Regions from separate parts of the Lederbergia graminis genome, predicted to be linked through region 2. Evidence: a T-box and tRNA genes for the amino acid it is inferred to sense, from the RefSeq annotation. Region 2 holds a T-box; the other holds one or more tRNA genes.

Region 1 (8,566 bases), on a different contig from region 2:
ATCTCCTGCAAGTTGTTGTAGACCTGCAAGACCGTCCGTATCCGCATTAAATGCTGCTTTAAGGAAACGAAGAGCTGTTGGGCTCTTTTCTAGCATTTCTTCACACCACTTAACTGTTTCTTCTTCTAATTGCTCAAGTGGTACTACTGTGTTTACTAAGCCCATATCAAGTGCTTCTTGTGCATTGTACTGACGGCATAAGAACCAAATTTCTTTTGCTTTCTTATGTCCGACAATACGTGCTAAATATCCAGCACCGTAACCGGCATCAAAACTACCTACTTTAGGTCCAGTTTGTCCAAAAATTGCATTATCAGCAGCAATCGTTAAATCACATACAACGTGAAGTACATGTCCACCACCAATTGCATATCCAGCCACCATTGCTACGACAGGCTTTGGTATAACACGAATTAAACGTTGTAAATCTAGTACATTCAAGCGTGGTATGTTATCGTCTCCCACATAACCACCATGACCTCGTACTTTTTGATCTCCTCCAGAACAGAATGCTTTCCCGCCTGCTCCTGTTAAAATGATCGCACCAATTGATTCATCATCACGAGCATAAGCAAATGCATCAATCATTTCACTAACTGTTCTTGGTGTAAATGCGTTATGTACTTCTGGGCGATTAATTGTGATCTTTGCGATTCCATTATACGTTTCATATAAGATATCTTCATATTCTCTTTCAGATCTCCATTGAATGGCCATTATTAACCCTCCTTTTTTATATTTAACAAAAAGTTCTTTACTATTGTATCAAACTTTCCCGGATCCTCCACGTGAATTGCATGTCCTAGACCAGAAAATTCGACTAAATTTGCATGCGGAATCAATTCTTTCATCCGTTGAGCAAGCACACAATATTTCTCATCTAATTCCCCACACATTAATAGTACAGGCATAGTAAGCTGATCAAGTTTATCCCACCATGAAGGTTGTACCCCTGTACCCATTCCCCTCAAACTATTCAAAAGACCAGTTGGATTATTCTTTAATCGTTGATTCCGTATTCTATTACGGATTTCTATTGATAATAATTGTTGGGATTCGAATAAAGGAATACGTTCCCAGTAATCAACAAACTTCTCAATACCCTCGTCATGTATCATCTTACATAACTTTTCATCCTGTATAATTCTATTTTTTCTCTCTACTTTTGTTTCTAACCCCGGAGAGCTACTCTCCAATAGAAGGGAGCGAACACGATTTGGATGTTTCATTGCAAAACTTAACGCAAGCCTCCCACCCATAGAATAACCTAAAATATGGGCTTGTTTGATGGATAACTGATCTAAAATTGTTGCAATATCTTCAGCAACATTATTCATACTGTATCTTTTACTATCAAGTGGTGATTCTGTTTTACCATGACCTATAATATCTATAGTTATTTTTTGGAAAGCTCCACCTAGATGAATATTATCCCATGTAGAACTATCGCCTGTAAAACCGTGTAATAAGACTATTGGCTCACCTTCACCAGATACTTGATAAAAATAATCAATACCATTAATTTTTTGTAACATTATTGTACATCCTGTAAAAAAGATTGTATTTCCCGGGAAACTAGGTCCCATAAAGCCTTATGAGCACGATGATTTTTATCGCGATTTGTCGGAACTTCAATCACGTTCAAACCTTCATGACTCAAAGCTTCCTGTATTGCAATTGCATACCCTTGCCAATCCAGGACTTTCGTATAGTGTCCATGATACATCTTCACTGCATGCTCATAATTTAATCCAGTAGGTGTCCCAAATAAAACTTCAAAATGCTTTTCCTCTGCTGACTGAGGCAAGTAAGAGAATATGCCACCACCATCATTATTTAACACAATTATGGTGATATTTAATTTGTGGAGCTTTGCAAGTAATAATCCATTTAAATCATGAAAAAATGATAAATCTCCTATTACTAGAAACATTGGTCTCTTATAAATAGAAGCACCTAAAGCAGTAGATACAACTCCGTCTATTCCATTGGCACCTCTATTTGCCATGATGCATATATCTTTTTCATTCTTATGAAAAAACGTATCAAAATCTCTAATTGGCATACTATTCCCTACAAAAACAGTACTTTGCATAGGAAGCAAATTAATTAATTCATATACAGCCTTGCCTTCCTCTAGCTCCGATTCTAATTTCATTTGTGATGAAATAATATCTTTCGTACGATTATCTAACTCCATCCACATATCTTGCCACTTTGATTCTTTCGGCGAAGGTAGCAAATTTGTAATTTGATCACAAAAACTAACTTCATTACTATAAATCATCATAGTACTTGTGTTTTGAGGATCTCGCCATCCCTCACCACTGTCGATAATATATTGGGGAATATTATCATATTTCTTTATATATAACGAAAGGGGTTTGGATACTGGAGAACCGCCAAAGCGGATAATTAACTCTGGTTTTAGTTGCTCCATTTCTAGTGTAGCCTTTAGAATTGCATCATAACTATCAATGACGAAGTTCTCTACTTGCTGGCTACTTCTTACTTGAGATAGTGGGTCAGCTAAAATTGGGAATCCCAACTTTTTAGCTAAATTCTGCACAGCTTGCGGAAATCCTTGTTCATCGATTTGACCGCAAATGATTATTCCCTTTTCTACCTTTTGCCACGCATCGACGATTTTTTTCGCAGACTTATTAGATATTTGTAAACTTCCGGCTTCAACCATACGTGAAGTTGGTTCTTCCTGAAACGGGTAAGGTTCCAGTTGGGGGATTAAAGGTTCTCGTAATGGAAAATTAAGATGAACCGGCCCCTTCATTAAGCTAGTCGCCTCTTTTACTGCTCTAATTGCAGCAGTTTTAGCATATTTAACGGCTGATACACTTTCCTCTGGTAACGCCATCTCGGAAAACCATCTTACATGGTTTCCATATAGGTGCAGTTGGTCGATTGCTTGTGGTGCACCTACATCCCTTAATTCATGGGGGCGATCAGCAGTTAAAACAATTAATGGGACTCTTGATAAATTTGCCTCCACAACGGCAGGAAAAAAGTTCGCTGCTGCTGTTCCAGATGTACATAGCAACACGACTGGTTTGTTCGAAGATTTCGCAAGTCCAAGTGCGAAAAATGCTGCTGAACGTTCATCAATATTAATATACGTTTGCAACTCACGATGCTCAGCGAATAAAAGTGCTAAAGGAGTTGACCTAGACCCTGGGCTAATGACAACATCCTTTACCCCAGATTGTACTAAACCTGTAATAAAAGCTACTAAATACTGTGTAAGTGCTTCTATATGCTGTTTCATTATAGTTTTCCCCCAATTGCTTTTAACATTGGTCTAAATTTTATTCTTGTTTCTATTAATTCATCATTTGATTTTGAATCGGAAACTAATCCACAGCCGGCATATAAATAAGATTCTTTTCCTTTCAGTAATCCGGATCTTATTCCAACAATAAACTCACCATTACCTAAATAATCAGTCCAGCCAATTGGACTTGCATAGAAGCCACGATCCATATTTTCGTTCTCTCGAATTAATTCCATAGCCGGTTTTGTTGGAACTCCACCTAAAGCTGGAGTTGGATGTAATTCCTGTACCATATCTAGTATAGAACTATTTCTCCATGTTTTCCCAACTACTGGTGTATATAAATGCTGTACATCTGGTGTTTTCATTAATATCGGCTGTTCCGGGATAGTAAGTTGATGACAAAATTGTCTTAATGCATCTTCTATCATCGACACAACGAGTTCATGCTCAAATAAATTCTTTGGATCATGTAACAAAGCTTCACCAAGTCGCTTATCTTCATCTAGATTAGTACTTCTGCCGATAGAACCTGCCAAGCATGTTGATAAAATATGATCATTTATTTTTTTTACTAATCTTTCAGGTGATGCACCAATAAAACAGCTTTCTCCATTTTCAATTGAAAAAACAAAGCTAGATGGCTGTTGATGGAGTAACTGTTGTAATACATAGGTAGAGGAAATATTGTTTTCAAACTCAACCTTCATTTTTCTAGCTAATACAACCTTTTGCTGCTCTGAAGAATTAATCATTTGTACAATTCTTTCAACAGCTTGTACCCATTCATGTACCGCTAGCTCCTTACTTGATTTGATAGAAGGAACTTTTTCATATTGCACATAGTTTTTAGCGTTCTGCAATTTATATAGAATGTCATCTGTTTCTTTCATCAATTCTTCATCTGAACAATTATCATGAATATAATTGACCGTTAAATAATAGTCTTTGTCATTGATAACCGTCATCATATATTTTGGTAAATAAAATAAGGAATCACCAAATGGTTCCCATTCGCTTTCTTTTATACTTTCCGAATCAAAGCAAAAACCACCAAATATTAATGGACCTGTTCCTGGTGATTGAGAATTATTTATTATTTTTGCATCATTAATAACTGTGTTCCACTTCTCTTGAATATCTTCATATCTGTTTCCTTCATTAAAGCTTGATATGGATGTTGCAATTCCTAATCCGATAATTTTCATATCATTATCAGAAGTTTTCCAATAAAATCTTTCACCTTTGTAGAGGTTCTCTTCAAATTGGTAAAATGCCTTCGGATCACAAGCATCGATTTTCTTTGTATAGCTATACAGTTTCCAATTATTCCGATACCATAAGTCTTTAGAGTAATTGGTGGATGATAATAATTCTGTCAATATAATCTCTCCTAAAATGCCACGCTTTTATCTCTACATTACTCCTATATTATATATGAATATGTGTGTTTAATGTAGCAATCGTACTTGAGGAAATAAATTCCGACATTTTTTCCGTTTTTTTGCATTGACACATTTACATACATTACCTAAACTTTAAAGGATGGTGTTGTTTTATAATACCTTTATTTATTAAAACTATAGAAATTATTCATTATATTAAGGGAGAGAAATGTAATGAACGTACAAACAAATTCTACTTTGCAAGTAGATAAAGGTTGGCGTATTTGGTGGAATCTAACTCGTCCACATACTTTAACTGCTTCTTTCGTTCCTGTTCTACTTGGAACGGTAATTGCTGCTGATAGTACAAACATTCACATTCCATTATTTATTGCCATGCTATTGGCTAGTTTGTTAATACAAGCTGCAACAAATATGTTCAATGAATATTTTGATTATAAAAGAGGTCTTGATAATGAAAAATCTGTAGGTATTGGTGGAGCTATTGTGAGAAATGGTGTAAAACCAAGTACAGTTTTAAATCTGGGTTTTACTTTTTTCGGGATTGCAATTTTGCTCGGTGCCTATATTTCACTAACATCTAGTTTATGGATAGCTGTTATCGGATTTATTTGCATGCTAGTGGGATATTTTTATACAGGTGGTCCAAAACCAATTGCCTATACACCTTTTGGTGAACTATCTTCCGGGTTTTTTATGGGTGTTGTAATTATACAAATTTCCTATTTCATCCAAACAGGATATATTTCAAGTATAAGCATTCTTATCTCTATCCCAGTCTCGATATTAATAGGATGTATCATGCTTTCAAATAACATACGTGACCTCGACGGAGATAAAAAAAGTGGACGGAAAACAATTGCAATACTACTAGGAAGAAGTTATGCAATTGCTCTATTAGCAATTTTGTTTATAATTTCCTACATTTGGATTATTGCGTTAGTTATTTTTACAGATATTTCACCGTGGTTATTAGTTGCATGTGTAAGTGCTCCAATGCCAATTAAAGCAGTAAGAGGCTTTATTGGAAAATCGGACCCTCTACAAATGATGCCTGCAATGGTAGCGACAGCTAAAACAAATACAATATTTGGATTCCTTATGTCTGTTGGAATTATGATTGGATATTATTTATAAATACTTTCTTGAAAAAACAACTCATGTTATCAAAACATGAGTTGTTTTTGTATGTATACCAAAATTTAATATAAAGGTTTTACATATAACAATTTAGGTAATGTAAATACTACTTATGATTGAATTGAAAAGGATGTGTCTGCATGATATCTGATCAACAATTATCGCAATTAAAAAAAGAGTTATATGAACAAAAAAAACAACTTACAATCACTGATGATGATGAGAGTTTTCAAAATAGAAGTGCACGTGAGAATATAGGTGAATTATCATTATATGACAATCATCCAGCAGATGTAGGTACCGCATTTTATGAAAGAGAAAAAGATATGGCATTATCAATTCATGCTCAAGATGAATTAGGTAAAGTGGAACATGCATTAGAGGCAATAGAGAAAGGCTCATATGGCCAATGTGAAGTATGCGGGACAGATATCCCTTTTGAACGCTTAGAAGCTGTACCTGCCACAACATTTTGCAAAGAACACTCTCCTGACCAACGTATTCCTGGAGACCGGCCAGTAGAAGAAGAAATAATTATTCCAGCTACAGATAATTCATTTACAGCTCGGCATGATAGTCCAAACGAACATTATGATGATAGTTTTGAAGAGGTTGCACGCTTCGGCACATCTGAAACACCTTCTGATTTTGTAGGTGACCACGATGATTATAATGAATTATATCAAGACGAAAGTAAAGATGGAACACAAGAAGAGTATGAAACATTTAGTGTTACTGATATAAGTGGAAAATATAGGAGTACGATACAATCTGACGAACAAGTGGAATACAAGGAAATGTTAGATGAAGCAGGAATGGACTCTCCTATTGGTGATATACCTTATCATGAAAAAGATAGTTATGTAAACGATAAGGAAGATGAGGATAAATAAATTCAGATAAAAAAAGAAAGCTTTCATAATTGAAAGCTTTCTTTTTAATGATGACCCCTACGGGATTCGAACCCGTGTTACCGCCGTGAAAGGGCGGTGTCTTAACCGCTTGACCAAGGGGCCTTTTTCTAAAATTAAATATGGCGGAGAAGGAGGGATTTGAACCCTCGCGCCGCTTACGCGACCTACACCCTTAGCAGGGGCGCCTCTTCAGCCTCTTGAGTACTTCCCCATTTAAATAGAAACTCCGCAGGTAGGATTCGAACCTACGACCGATCGGTTAACAGCCGATAGCTCTACCACTGAGCTACTGCGGAATGGTGGGCCTAAGTGGACTCGAACCACCGACCTCACGCTTATCAGGCGTGCGCTCTAACCAGCTGAGCTATAGGCCCTTTAAAATGTAATTGGAGCGGGTGAAGGGAATCGAACCCTCATCATCAGCTTGGAAGGCTGAGGTTTTACCACTAAACTACACCCGCACTATATAATTTTATATGGGGCGACTAATGGGAATCGAACCCATGATGCCGGAGCCACAATCCGGTGCGTTAACCACTTCGCCATAGCCGCCATTATTAGCTCTGCATCGTATTTAATTTAATGGTGGCTCAGGACGGAATCGAACCGCCGACACAAGGATTTTCAGTCCTTTGCTCTACCGACTGAGCTACTGAGCCAACATATGTAAAAAATAATGGCGGTCCGGACGGGACTCGAACCCGCGACCTCCTGCGTGACAGGCAGGCATTCTAACCAACTGAACTACCGGACCAAATTGCGGGGGCAGGATTTGAACCTGCGACCTTCGGGTTATGAGCCCGACGAGCTACCGGACTGCTCCACCCCGCGACGATAAAATATATTAATATGGAGGAGGTAGAGGGATTCGAACCCCCGCGGGATTTGACTCCCCTGTCGGTTTTCAAGACCGATCCCTTCAGCCAGACTTGGGTATACCTCCGAATGAATATATGGTGGACCTTGTAGGACTCGAACCTACGACCGGACGGTTATGAGCCGTCTGCTCTAACCAGCTGAGCTAAAGGTCCTTTTTATATGGTAGCGGCGGAGGGGATCGAACCCACGACCTCACGGGTATGAACCGTACGCTCTAGCCAGCTGAGCTACGCCGCCCCTATAAGAAGATTAAAATAATATTGGTGGAGCCTAGCGGGATCGAACCGCTGACCTCCTGCGTGCAAGGCAGGCGCTCTCCCAGCTGAGCTAAGGCCCCAATATGATTGAAAATGGTCGGGAAGACAGGATTCGAACCTGCGACCCCTTGGTCCCAAACCAAGTGCTCTACCAAGCTGAGCTACTTCCCGGTTAATAAACTGATAGATTTATATGGCGCGCCCGAAAGGAGTCGAACCCATAACCTTCTGATCCGTAGTCAGACGCTCTATCCAATTGAGCTACGGGCGCTATTCTTAATGCCGAGGACCGGAATCGAACCGGTACGGTAGTCACCTACCGCAGGATTTTAAGTCCTGTGCGTCTGCCAGTTCCGCCACCCCGGCATATTTTGGAGCGGAAGACGGGATTCGAACCCGCGACCCCCACCTTGGCAAGGTGGTGTTCTACCACTGAACTACTTCCGCGTATTAAAGTGCGGGTGAAGGGAGTCGAACCCCCACGCCTTACGGCACTAGATCCTAAGTCTAGCGTGTCTGCCAGTTCCACCACACCCGCAAAATGGTGAGCCATGAAGGATTCGAACCTTCGACCCTCTGATTAAAAGTCAGATGCTCTACCGACTGAGCTAATGGCTCGTCCAAATGGTGCCGGCCAGAGGACTTGAACCCCCAACCTACTGATTACAAGTCAGTTGCTCTACC
Region 2 (8,566 bases):
ACCTGGCGCAGGATGGACTACCATCCCTTTCGGTTTATTCACTACAATGACATCTTCATCTTCATAGTAAATATCAAGATCGAGATCCTCTGGAGTTACATCTAATGGTTCAGGAGTAGGTATGCTTACAGTAATTTCATCATGTATGTTGCATTTATAATTTGCTTTTACTTTTTCTCCATTGACAGTAACATGTCCTTCGCGAATCCACTGTTGGACCTGTGACCTAGACCATTCATTATTTAAACTTGTTATAACTTTATCGATTCTTTCATTTCCTTCTGTTTCTACTGTGTGGTATATTTCCTCACTCATTCTGCTGCCTCTTTTCTTCTATTGCTTCTCTTATCATTTGTATAAACATGAGAATTACTCCAATTGTTAGTGCCGAATCTGCAATATTAAAGATAGGGAAGTCATATGTGAAAATATACGTATCCATGAAATCAACAACTTCTTTTCTAAATAAGCGGTCAATAAAGTTCCCAATCGCTCCACCTAGAATAAATGCTAAACTTAATTGGAACAACGCTTTTCCTTTAGCATGTTTCTCTAAGTAATAAATAATAACTACGATTACAATAATGGTGATGATATAAAATAACCACATTTGTCCTTCCAAGATTCCCCATGCAGCACCACGATTCCGATGTGATGTTATGTAAAGGAAATCTGAAATAATTGGAATGCTTTCCCCGAGTTCCATGTTTTTCACAACTAACCATTTTGTTAGCTGATCTAATAATACTAAAAATACCGCGATTAAATAATAAATCTTTCACACCCCCATCTATTTCATTTTTACATAATAACAGAAAAAGAGCTGCCCCAAAAACTTAGAGCATAGCACCTTTTCATAACATTATACAGTAATATCATAATGAATATGATTCTGTTATGATTGAGTGTTAGCCTTTTTCGAGACAGCTCCCATATTTATTAATAGTTTTCTTTTACTACTTGTGCACAACGTTTGCATAATGTAGGATGTTCTGAATCTACACCAATTTCCGGCGTTACAACCCAGCATCTTTCACAAGTCTCACCATCCGCTTTTTCTACTACAACAGCTGCGTGCTCTAACTTCAATGCATTTTCTGGTGCTTCATCAACTGTACCAGCCACTTCAAAGCCAGAAACAATAAATAATTGTTTCATACTTTCTGATAAACTTTCTAATAATGCCTTCGTATTATCATTTACATATAAAGTAACTTTTGCAGTTAGTGATTTACCAATTATTTTTTGGTTACGAGCTTCTTCAAGAGCTTTTAATACATCATCACGAAGCTTTAGGAATTTTGACCATTTTTCCTCCAGCTCTAGTGCACGCGATAAATCTTTTACTTCTGGCATATCTGTAAGTTGAACACTTCCCTCTTGAACAGCTGGTATATGTGCCCACACTTCGTCTGTTGTATGCGGCAAAATAGGTGCTAATAATTTTGCTAATGTTACTACACTTTCATACATGACGGTTTGCATTGCTCTACGTTCATAATTATCTTTCGCTTCGATGTATAATACATCCTTTGCAAAATCCATATAGAAAGAGCTTAAGTCTAGTGTACAGAAATTATTAACTGCATGGTAAATATTCATGAATTCATATTTTTCATAAGAATCTTTTACTGTCTTCACAAGATTGTTAAGTCTAACAAGAATGAATTGATCTACCTCACGGAGTTTTTCATACTCAATTGCATCTGTTTCAGGGTTAAAATCGGCTAAGTTTCCAAGTAAGAATCGGAAAGTATTTCTAATTTTCCTGTAAACTTCACTTACTTGTTTTAGGATAGCTTCAGAAACACGAACATCCGCTTGATAATCAACAGAGGCAACCCACAGGCGGATTATTTCTGCTCCGAGTTGTTTTGTAATTTTGCCAGGAAGAATAACATTTCCTAGTGATTTACTCATTTTTCTTCCATCACCATCTAAAACAAAACCATGGCTTAATACTCCTTTATACGGAGCTTTACCAGTAACAGCTACAGCTGTTGTTAGTGAAGAGTTAAACCAACCTCTATATTGATCAGACCCTTCTAAATAAAGATCAGCTGGACGTTGTAAGTCATCACGTTCAACGAGAACACCTTGATGTGAAGAACCTGAATCAAACCATACATCCATAATATCTGTTTCTTTCGTGAAGCTTCCATTTGGACTTCCTGGGTGTGTAAACCCTTCTGGAAGCAGTTCTTCTGCTTCTTTTTCAAACCAAATATTAGACCCATGTTCACGGAATAAATTCGCTACGTGATGAATTGTTTCATCCGTAATTATCGCTTCACCGTTTTCTGCATAAAATACAGGAATTGGTACTCCCCATACACGTTGACGTGAAATACACCAATCGCCACGGTCTCTTACCATGTTATAAAGTCTTGTTTCACCCCAATTTGGAACCCATTTGACTTCTTTTATCGCTTCAAGCAAATCTTCGCGGAAATCTTTAATAGATGCGAACCATTGAGATGTTGCACGGAAAATAACTGGTTTTTTTGTACGCCAATCATGAGGGTAAGAGTGAGTAATGAATTCGAGCTTCAATAAAGCCCCAACTTCATTTAATTTATCCGTAATTGGTTTGTTTGCTTTATCATAGAACATCCCCTCGAAGCCAGGAGCCTCTTCTGTCATAACTCCTTTATCATCTACAGGACATAAAACATCTAAATTATATTTTTGTCCTACAAAAAAGTCATCTTCCCCGTGTCCAGGTGCTGTATGAACACAGCCAGTTCCTGAATCTACCGTAACATGATCCCCTAATACAACGAGCGAAGGGCGATTATATAATGGGTGTTTTGCCACTACACCTTCTAATTCTGAACCTTTAATGGTTTGAACTATTTCAACATTTTCCCACTCTAAAGTAGTTGTTACATTTTCTAAAAGTGCATGAGCGATTAAATAACGGTCATTATTAACAGAAACTACAACATAATCTAAATCAGGATGTACAGCAATTCCAAGGTTTGCAGGAATAGTCCATGGTGTTGTTGTCCAGATAATGACTTTTGTTCCCTGTTCAATAACATTTTTCCCATCTTCTACTTCGAATGCAACATAGATGGAAGGGGAACGTTTATCATGATATTCAATTTCCGCTTCTGCTAATGCAGACTCACTTGATGGAGACCAGTAAACTGGTTTTTTCCCTTTATAAATATAGCCTTTTTTCGCCATTTCGCCAAAAACTAAAATTTGTTGTGCTTCATATTCTGGTTTTAACGTAATATAAGGGTTATCCCAATCTCCTCTAACACCTAAACGTTTAAATTCTGTACGCTGGTTATCGATTTGTTCATATGCATAATCTTCACATAGTTTACGAAATTCAGCGATGGACATTTCTTTCCGTTTTACACCTTTATTCGTAAGCGCCTGTTCGATTGGCAATCCATGTGTATCCCATCCAGGGACATACGGAGCACAGTAACCATTCATTGATTTATAACGCACAATAAAATCTTTTAATGTTTTATTCAGCGCGTGCCCCATATGTAGATCCCCATTTGCGTATGGTGGTCCATCATGTAATATGAATAATGGTTTTCCTTTTGTACGTTCTTGTACTTTTTTATAAATATCTTGCTCTTCCCAACGAGCTTGAATTTCCGGCTCTTTATTCGGTAAATTGCCTCGCATAGGAAATTCTGTCTTTGGCATTAATAAAGTGTCTTTATAGTCCATGTTAATCCTCCTATTAATAACTATTACTTGGAAAATTCGCTCCGGTTGCTAATTTAGATGTGCGGATTCGTAAGTCACGAATCTGAAAGAAATACTTTGCTAGATCAGAACCGTTGTAGTCACCCGTCCATCAACACATTAATTACAGCAACAAAAAAATAGCCTTCTCATCCCATAAAAGGGACGAGAAGGCTATTCCCGCGGTACCACCCAAATTGACAAAAACATATGTATATTGTCCGCTCAATTTCCGTATCGTGGAGTGTCCGCTTGCATCTACTAACATATGCGTTCGAATTAAGAACTCGAGGGTGATCTTCCATTGCCTTCCTATTCCAAGCTCGCACTATCCTTGGATCGCTTTAATAGGGTTGGGGCATGTACTGTCCCTGTCATCATTTAGTAATATAAAAATTTATTTCATTATATGTGAGGATAGATCGATTCGTCAATATTACTCTTCAACTTCTTGAAGAGCTTTTAATTCTGTTGAATCAATATCCAACTCCATTAAATGATCCCAATCATCATTTCCGATTAAATCAAGCTGAGCCTCAATGAGTAATTTAAATCTTGTTCTGAAAACTTTTGATTGCTTCTTTAATTCTTCAATTTCTAAAGCGATTTTACGAGCTTTAGATAGGGCATCATTTACAATTCGATCTGCATTCTTCTCTGCTTCTTTAATAATTAGTTTTGCTTCTTTTTGTGCATTTCCTCTTACTTCTTCAGCTGCTTCTTGAGCAACAACAATTGATTTATGAAGCGTATCTTCAATTGTACTGAAATGGCCAAGCCGCTCGTTTAACGAAGAAAGCTTATCCTCTAATTCTTTTTTCTCACGAATAATCAATTCATAATCTTTAATTACTTGGTCAAGAAACTCATTAACCTCATCTTCATCATAACCACGGAATCCTCTACTGAATTCTTTATTATGTATATCGACAGGCGTTAACGGCATATTGCCACCTCCATTGCAAATCTATCATTATTACTATATTATACATGGAATATTAGATTTCGACTATATATTACGAAAAACCTGTAAATATTATTTTAAAACTATTTCTTTAATCCAATTTTCACACGATATTTATCTTTTTTTGTTCTTCCTTGCAATTGTTTAATAGTGCAACGTCCAAAACCACGGACAGATAAAACATCCCCTTCATCACATTCAAAGGAAGTACGCTCTATTTTTTCCCAATTAACTTTTGCATGTCCTTGTTGGATAAGTAATTGTGCTTTTTGTCTAGAGATATTATACGCAGAACTAATAATGGAATCTAAACGTAGTGAACTAACAGTTGTATCTCGTTCTAACCATTTATCTTCCGTATTTATAGCTAGTTCATTCTCACATCTCTTTATCGTCACCTTAGCTTTTCCTATTTGCGTCAAATTGATCTTCACAAAATCCTCTATTTCGGTAGCAAGGAAAAATTGTATCACTTCATCATTAATAAGAATATCTCCAAACTTATCTCGTTTCATACCAAGAGACATAATAGACCCTAAAACCATCCGGTGATCAAGTTGAACAAATTTCGTAGGATATTTTATCTCATAGAGCCCAATTTGGTAATCTGCTTCGTCTGGAGTCATATACTCTGGATAAATTAGCGCCCTTTTACGCTCACAATTATCTATCCCTCCAAAAAATTGGTAACGCACTGCATTTTGTTCACCAATAATGGAACGAACAATAAATTGTTGGCGAGGATCGAGAAAATCGGTAAGCTTATCAGCATAGGTATTTTCTACATATTGTTGCCAGCCAATTACTTGATCAATAAAGTCCTTTTCCTCAGGCCGGAAATGCTGGTAAATGCCTGACATAATTTACACTCTCCATAACCACTAAATATATTAAAACATTCTCCCTAATTCTAATAATCCAGTTGTTGCAAGTCTTAGTACAAAAAATGCAACAATTGGCGAAATATCAATCATTCCTAGCGGCGGAATAAACCTCCTAAATGGCTCCAAGTATGGTTCACAAATTCGTCCTAAAAACTCACCAATTGCAGATTCTCGAGCACCAGGAAACCAACCCATTAAAATATAAATGATTAATGCCCATGAATAAATTTGGATAGCCTGTCCAATAATGCCTATAACAAAATCCATCTTATTAGGACCACCTCGTATCTGTAAAGTCGTTTTCGGCTATGATGTCAGATATATTCCCTGAGACTTCCACATTATCAGGTGTACATAGGAAAATATCTAGTCCAATTTTTTGAATGTCTCCACCTATTGCATACACGGCACCACTTAAAAAGTCCACTATTCTAACAGCTTGATCATGTTGGATACGCTGTAAATTTACGACTACAGCACGTCGATTTACAATATGATCCGCAATTTCCTGGGCTTCAGCATAAACTCTAGGTTCAAATAATATAACTTTAGATGACTTTTGAACACTTTGTAAACTTACTACATTTTGTTTCTTTACTTCTGGATAATGCTTTTCGTTTTCAGGTGCTTGAACTTGTTGACGATTCACTGTTTTTTCTTCTTCTTCGATATACTCTTCATCATCAAGCAAGAAAAAGTTCTTAAACTTTGTTTTAATCCCCATAAACAATCCTCCTCTATTCTCCAACTAAGGCAGTACCAATGCGTACAAATGTTGCGCCTTCTTCAATAGCTATTTGATAATCATTAGACATTCCCATCGATAATTCCGTACATGGCGCATAATCCAACTTCATATTTGCTACTTCTGTTTGAATAGATTTCAATCTTCTAAAACAATCCCTCAATATCGTTTCATTATCGATATGAGGTGCCATTGTCATTAATCCGATAACCTGTATATTTGGGTAATTCTTCAGATTTTTAATAAACTCGATTACTTCCTCAGGTTCAATTCCATGCTTCGATGATTCCCCTGAGACGTTAACTTGTACAAAACATTTTATAGGTGCTTTGGCTCTTTTATTTATTTCTTTCGCTAAAGACAATCTGTCTAAAGAATGGATATAGGACACTTTATCTATTATATTCTTTACCTTCCGAGATTGTAGGGTCCCAATAAAATGCCATACAGGCCCATCTCCCAAGCTATTCCATTTGGTCGTTAGGCCCTCATCTCTATTTTCCCCTAAGTGAATAATACCTGCCTCAACCGCTTCTTTTGCTCTATCAATAGAAACATATTTTGTTACTGCAATTACAGTTACTTCTTCTGGGTTTCTATTTACATTTCTACAAGCTTCCTCAATTGATGTCTTAATTAATTCATATTTCTTTCTTACTTCCATCGTAATAACTCCTATTTGCTTTATCATGCGAAATATAATTGATTTTTTGATAAATGATATTTCTTCTAGTGTACCATAAAAGAATGCTACCCGTTAATGAATTATTAATTTTTTGGTGCACCAAGCCTTTGTTGGACATATTGATGGCTTTGGTGACGAACAAGAATCACATCTTCACCAACCTTCACAATTTGATTCCATGGAATGATAATCTCCTCTTCTTTGCCGAAGAAACTCATTAACTTTCCTGTATACCCAATTATGATCGACTCAATTCTTCCAGTTTCTAAATTTATTTCAATATCACCTATATTTCCGAGTTTACGCCCATCCGAAATATTGACAACATCTTTTATTTGGAACTCAGATATTCTGACCATATCGATTCCTCACTTTCCTAACATATACTTTAAACTAATATATGCAAGGGATCCTCATGTTCATGATAATAGTTAAGAGCCTGACTCCTTGTCTTATTAGAAATAACAAGGAATCAAGCTCTTTTATTGGATGTTTTTATTCATTTGTTTTATTGCTGCTTTTTCTAATCTAGATACTTGTGCCTGTGAAATCCCAATTTCCTCAGCAACTTCCATTTGTGTTTTCCCTTGAAAAAAGCGTTTACGAATGATCATTTTTTCCCTGTCATTAAGTCTTTGTAGACCATCGTGGAGCGCAATTTCTTCTATCCAATGGCTATCCCTACTCTTTTCATCACTTAATTGATCCATTACAAATATTGGGTCGCCACCATCATTATAGATAGGTTCAAATAGAGATACTGGATCTTGGATAGCATCAAGTGCGAAAACGACTTCCTCATGAGGGATATCAAGTTCTTTCGCGATTTCTTCTGCTGTTGGTTCTCGTGATGTCTTTGCGATTAACTTCTCGCGAACATGTAATGCTTTGTAGGCAATATCTCGTAAAGACCTTGAAACACGTATAGGATTATTATCCCTTAAGTAACGTCTAATTTCTCCAATTATCATCGGAACTGCATATGTAGAAAATCTAACATTTTGACTCAGATCAAAATTATCGATAGATTTCATCAAGCCAATACAGCCGACTTGAAACAAATCATCTACATATTCTCCCCGATTATTAAATCTTTGAATGACACTTAATACGAGCCTTAGATTTCCGTTTACTAGCTTTTCCCTCGCCGTGTTATCGCCTTGATGCATTTGCCTTAAAAGTTCCCGCATTTCTTCATTTTTTAGGACAGGGAGCTTAGAAGTATCCACACCACATATTTCAACTTTATTTCGCTTCAACTTTTTCCCTCCTTGCAGGAGCTGTTGTACAAAATTAAGTATCTCCTGGGGAGGGAATTCTATGCATTAGTATTTTTCCTTATCGACAATATTCGTCATCAAAACCAATAGTGACTAAGTGTTTCCGTTCAAAAATTTTTTTTTATCCTTTGCTACTTTTCACCCATTTCTAAACCATCTTATTAAATTCTTTCCTCAACCTTTTAATTATTCTCTTCTCTAGTCTTGATATATAGGATTGTGATATTCCTAGCATGTCAGCAACATCTTTTTGTGTTTTTTCTTCTCCACCTGTTAAACCAAAGCGAAGCT

Evidence for each region. The T-box of region 2 lies ahead of ileS (isoleucine--tRNA ligase). A T-box ahead of a tRNA ligase gene usually reads a tRNA of that ligase, here a tRNA-Ile.
Region 1: it has a tRNA-Ile gene. The T-box ahead of ileS (isoleucine--tRNA ligase) is inferred to sense a tRNA for this amino acid. The anticodon was not compared.

Annotation. Positions count from the first base shown of each region.
Region 1 is NZ_JBHSMC010000018.1:314-8,879, reverse strand. Features, by position in the region: gene menB (1,4-dihydroxy-2-naphthoyl-CoA synthase) at 1-717, opposite strand, end outside; gene menH (2-succinyl-6-hydroxy-2,4-cyclohexadiene-1-carboxylate synthase) at 720-1,535, opposite strand; gene menD (2-succinyl-5-enolpyruvyl-6-hydroxy-3-cyclohexene-1-carboxylic-acid synthase) at 1,535-3,280, opposite strand; gene ACFPM4_RS13930 (isochorismate synthase) at 3,280-4,668, opposite strand; gene ACFPM4_RS13925 (1,4-dihydroxy-2-naphthoate polyprenyltransferase) at 4,906-5,829, shown strand; gene ACFPM4_RS13920 (TraR/DksA C4-type zinc finger protein) at 5,973-6,725, shown strand; tRNA gene ACFPM4_RS13915 (tRNA-Glu) at 6,777-6,848, opposite strand; tRNA gene ACFPM4_RS13910 (tRNA-Ser) at 6,867-6,957, opposite strand; tRNA gene ACFPM4_RS13905 (tRNA-Asn) at 6,971-7,042, opposite strand; tRNA gene ACFPM4_RS13900 (tRNA-Ile) at 7,044-7,120, opposite strand; tRNA gene ACFPM4_RS13895 (tRNA-Gly) at 7,134-7,207, opposite strand; tRNA gene ACFPM4_RS13890 (tRNA-His) at 7,224-7,298, opposite strand; tRNA gene ACFPM4_RS13885 (tRNA-Phe) at 7,330-7,405, opposite strand; tRNA gene ACFPM4_RS13880 (tRNA-Asp) at 7,424-7,500, opposite strand; tRNA gene ACFPM4_RS13875 (tRNA-Met) at 7,504-7,577, opposite strand; tRNA gene ACFPM4_RS13870 (tRNA-Ser) at 7,597-7,689, opposite strand; tRNA gene ACFPM4_RS13865 (tRNA-Ile) at 7,701-7,777, opposite strand; tRNA gene ACFPM4_RS13860 (tRNA-Met) at 7,786-7,862, opposite strand; tRNA gene ACFPM4_RS13855 (tRNA-Ala) at 7,887-7,962, opposite strand; tRNA gene ACFPM4_RS13850 (tRNA-Pro) at 7,977-8,053, opposite strand; tRNA gene ACFPM4_RS13845 (tRNA-Arg) at 8,077-8,153, opposite strand; tRNA gene ACFPM4_RS13840 (tRNA-Leu) at 8,163-8,248, opposite strand; tRNA gene ACFPM4_RS13835 (tRNA-Gly) at 8,255-8,329, opposite strand; tRNA gene ACFPM4_RS13830 (tRNA-Leu) at 8,339-8,420, opposite strand; tRNA gene ACFPM4_RS13825 (tRNA-Lys) at 8,425-8,500, opposite strand; tRNA gene ACFPM4_RS13820 (tRNA-Thr) at 8,508-8,566, opposite strand, start outside.
Region 2 is NZ_JBHSMC010000001.1:695,909-704,474, forward strand. Features, by position in the region: gene ACFPM4_RS03585 (RluA family pseudouridine synthase) at 1-315, opposite strand, end outside; gene lspA (signal peptidase II) at 308-775, opposite strand; gene ileS (isoleucine--tRNA ligase) at 940-3,699, opposite strand; T-box leader at 3,876-4,104, opposite strand; gene ACFPM4_RS03600 (DivIVA domain-containing protein) at 4,154-4,663, opposite strand; gene ACFPM4_RS03605 (YlmH family RNA-binding protein) at 4,765-5,541, opposite strand; gene ACFPM4_RS03610 (YggT family protein) at 5,572-5,832, opposite strand; gene ACFPM4_RS03615 (cell division protein SepF) at 5,837-6,289, opposite strand; gene ACFPM4_RS03620 (YggS family pyridoxal phosphate-dependent enzyme) at 6,303-6,974, opposite strand; gene ACFPM4_RS03625 (YlmC/YmxH family sporulation protein) at 7,079-7,354, opposite strand; gene sigG (RNA polymerase sporulation sigma factor SigG) at 7,478-8,296, opposite strand; gene sigE (RNA polymerase sporulation sigma factor SigE) at 8,424-8,566, opposite strand, start outside.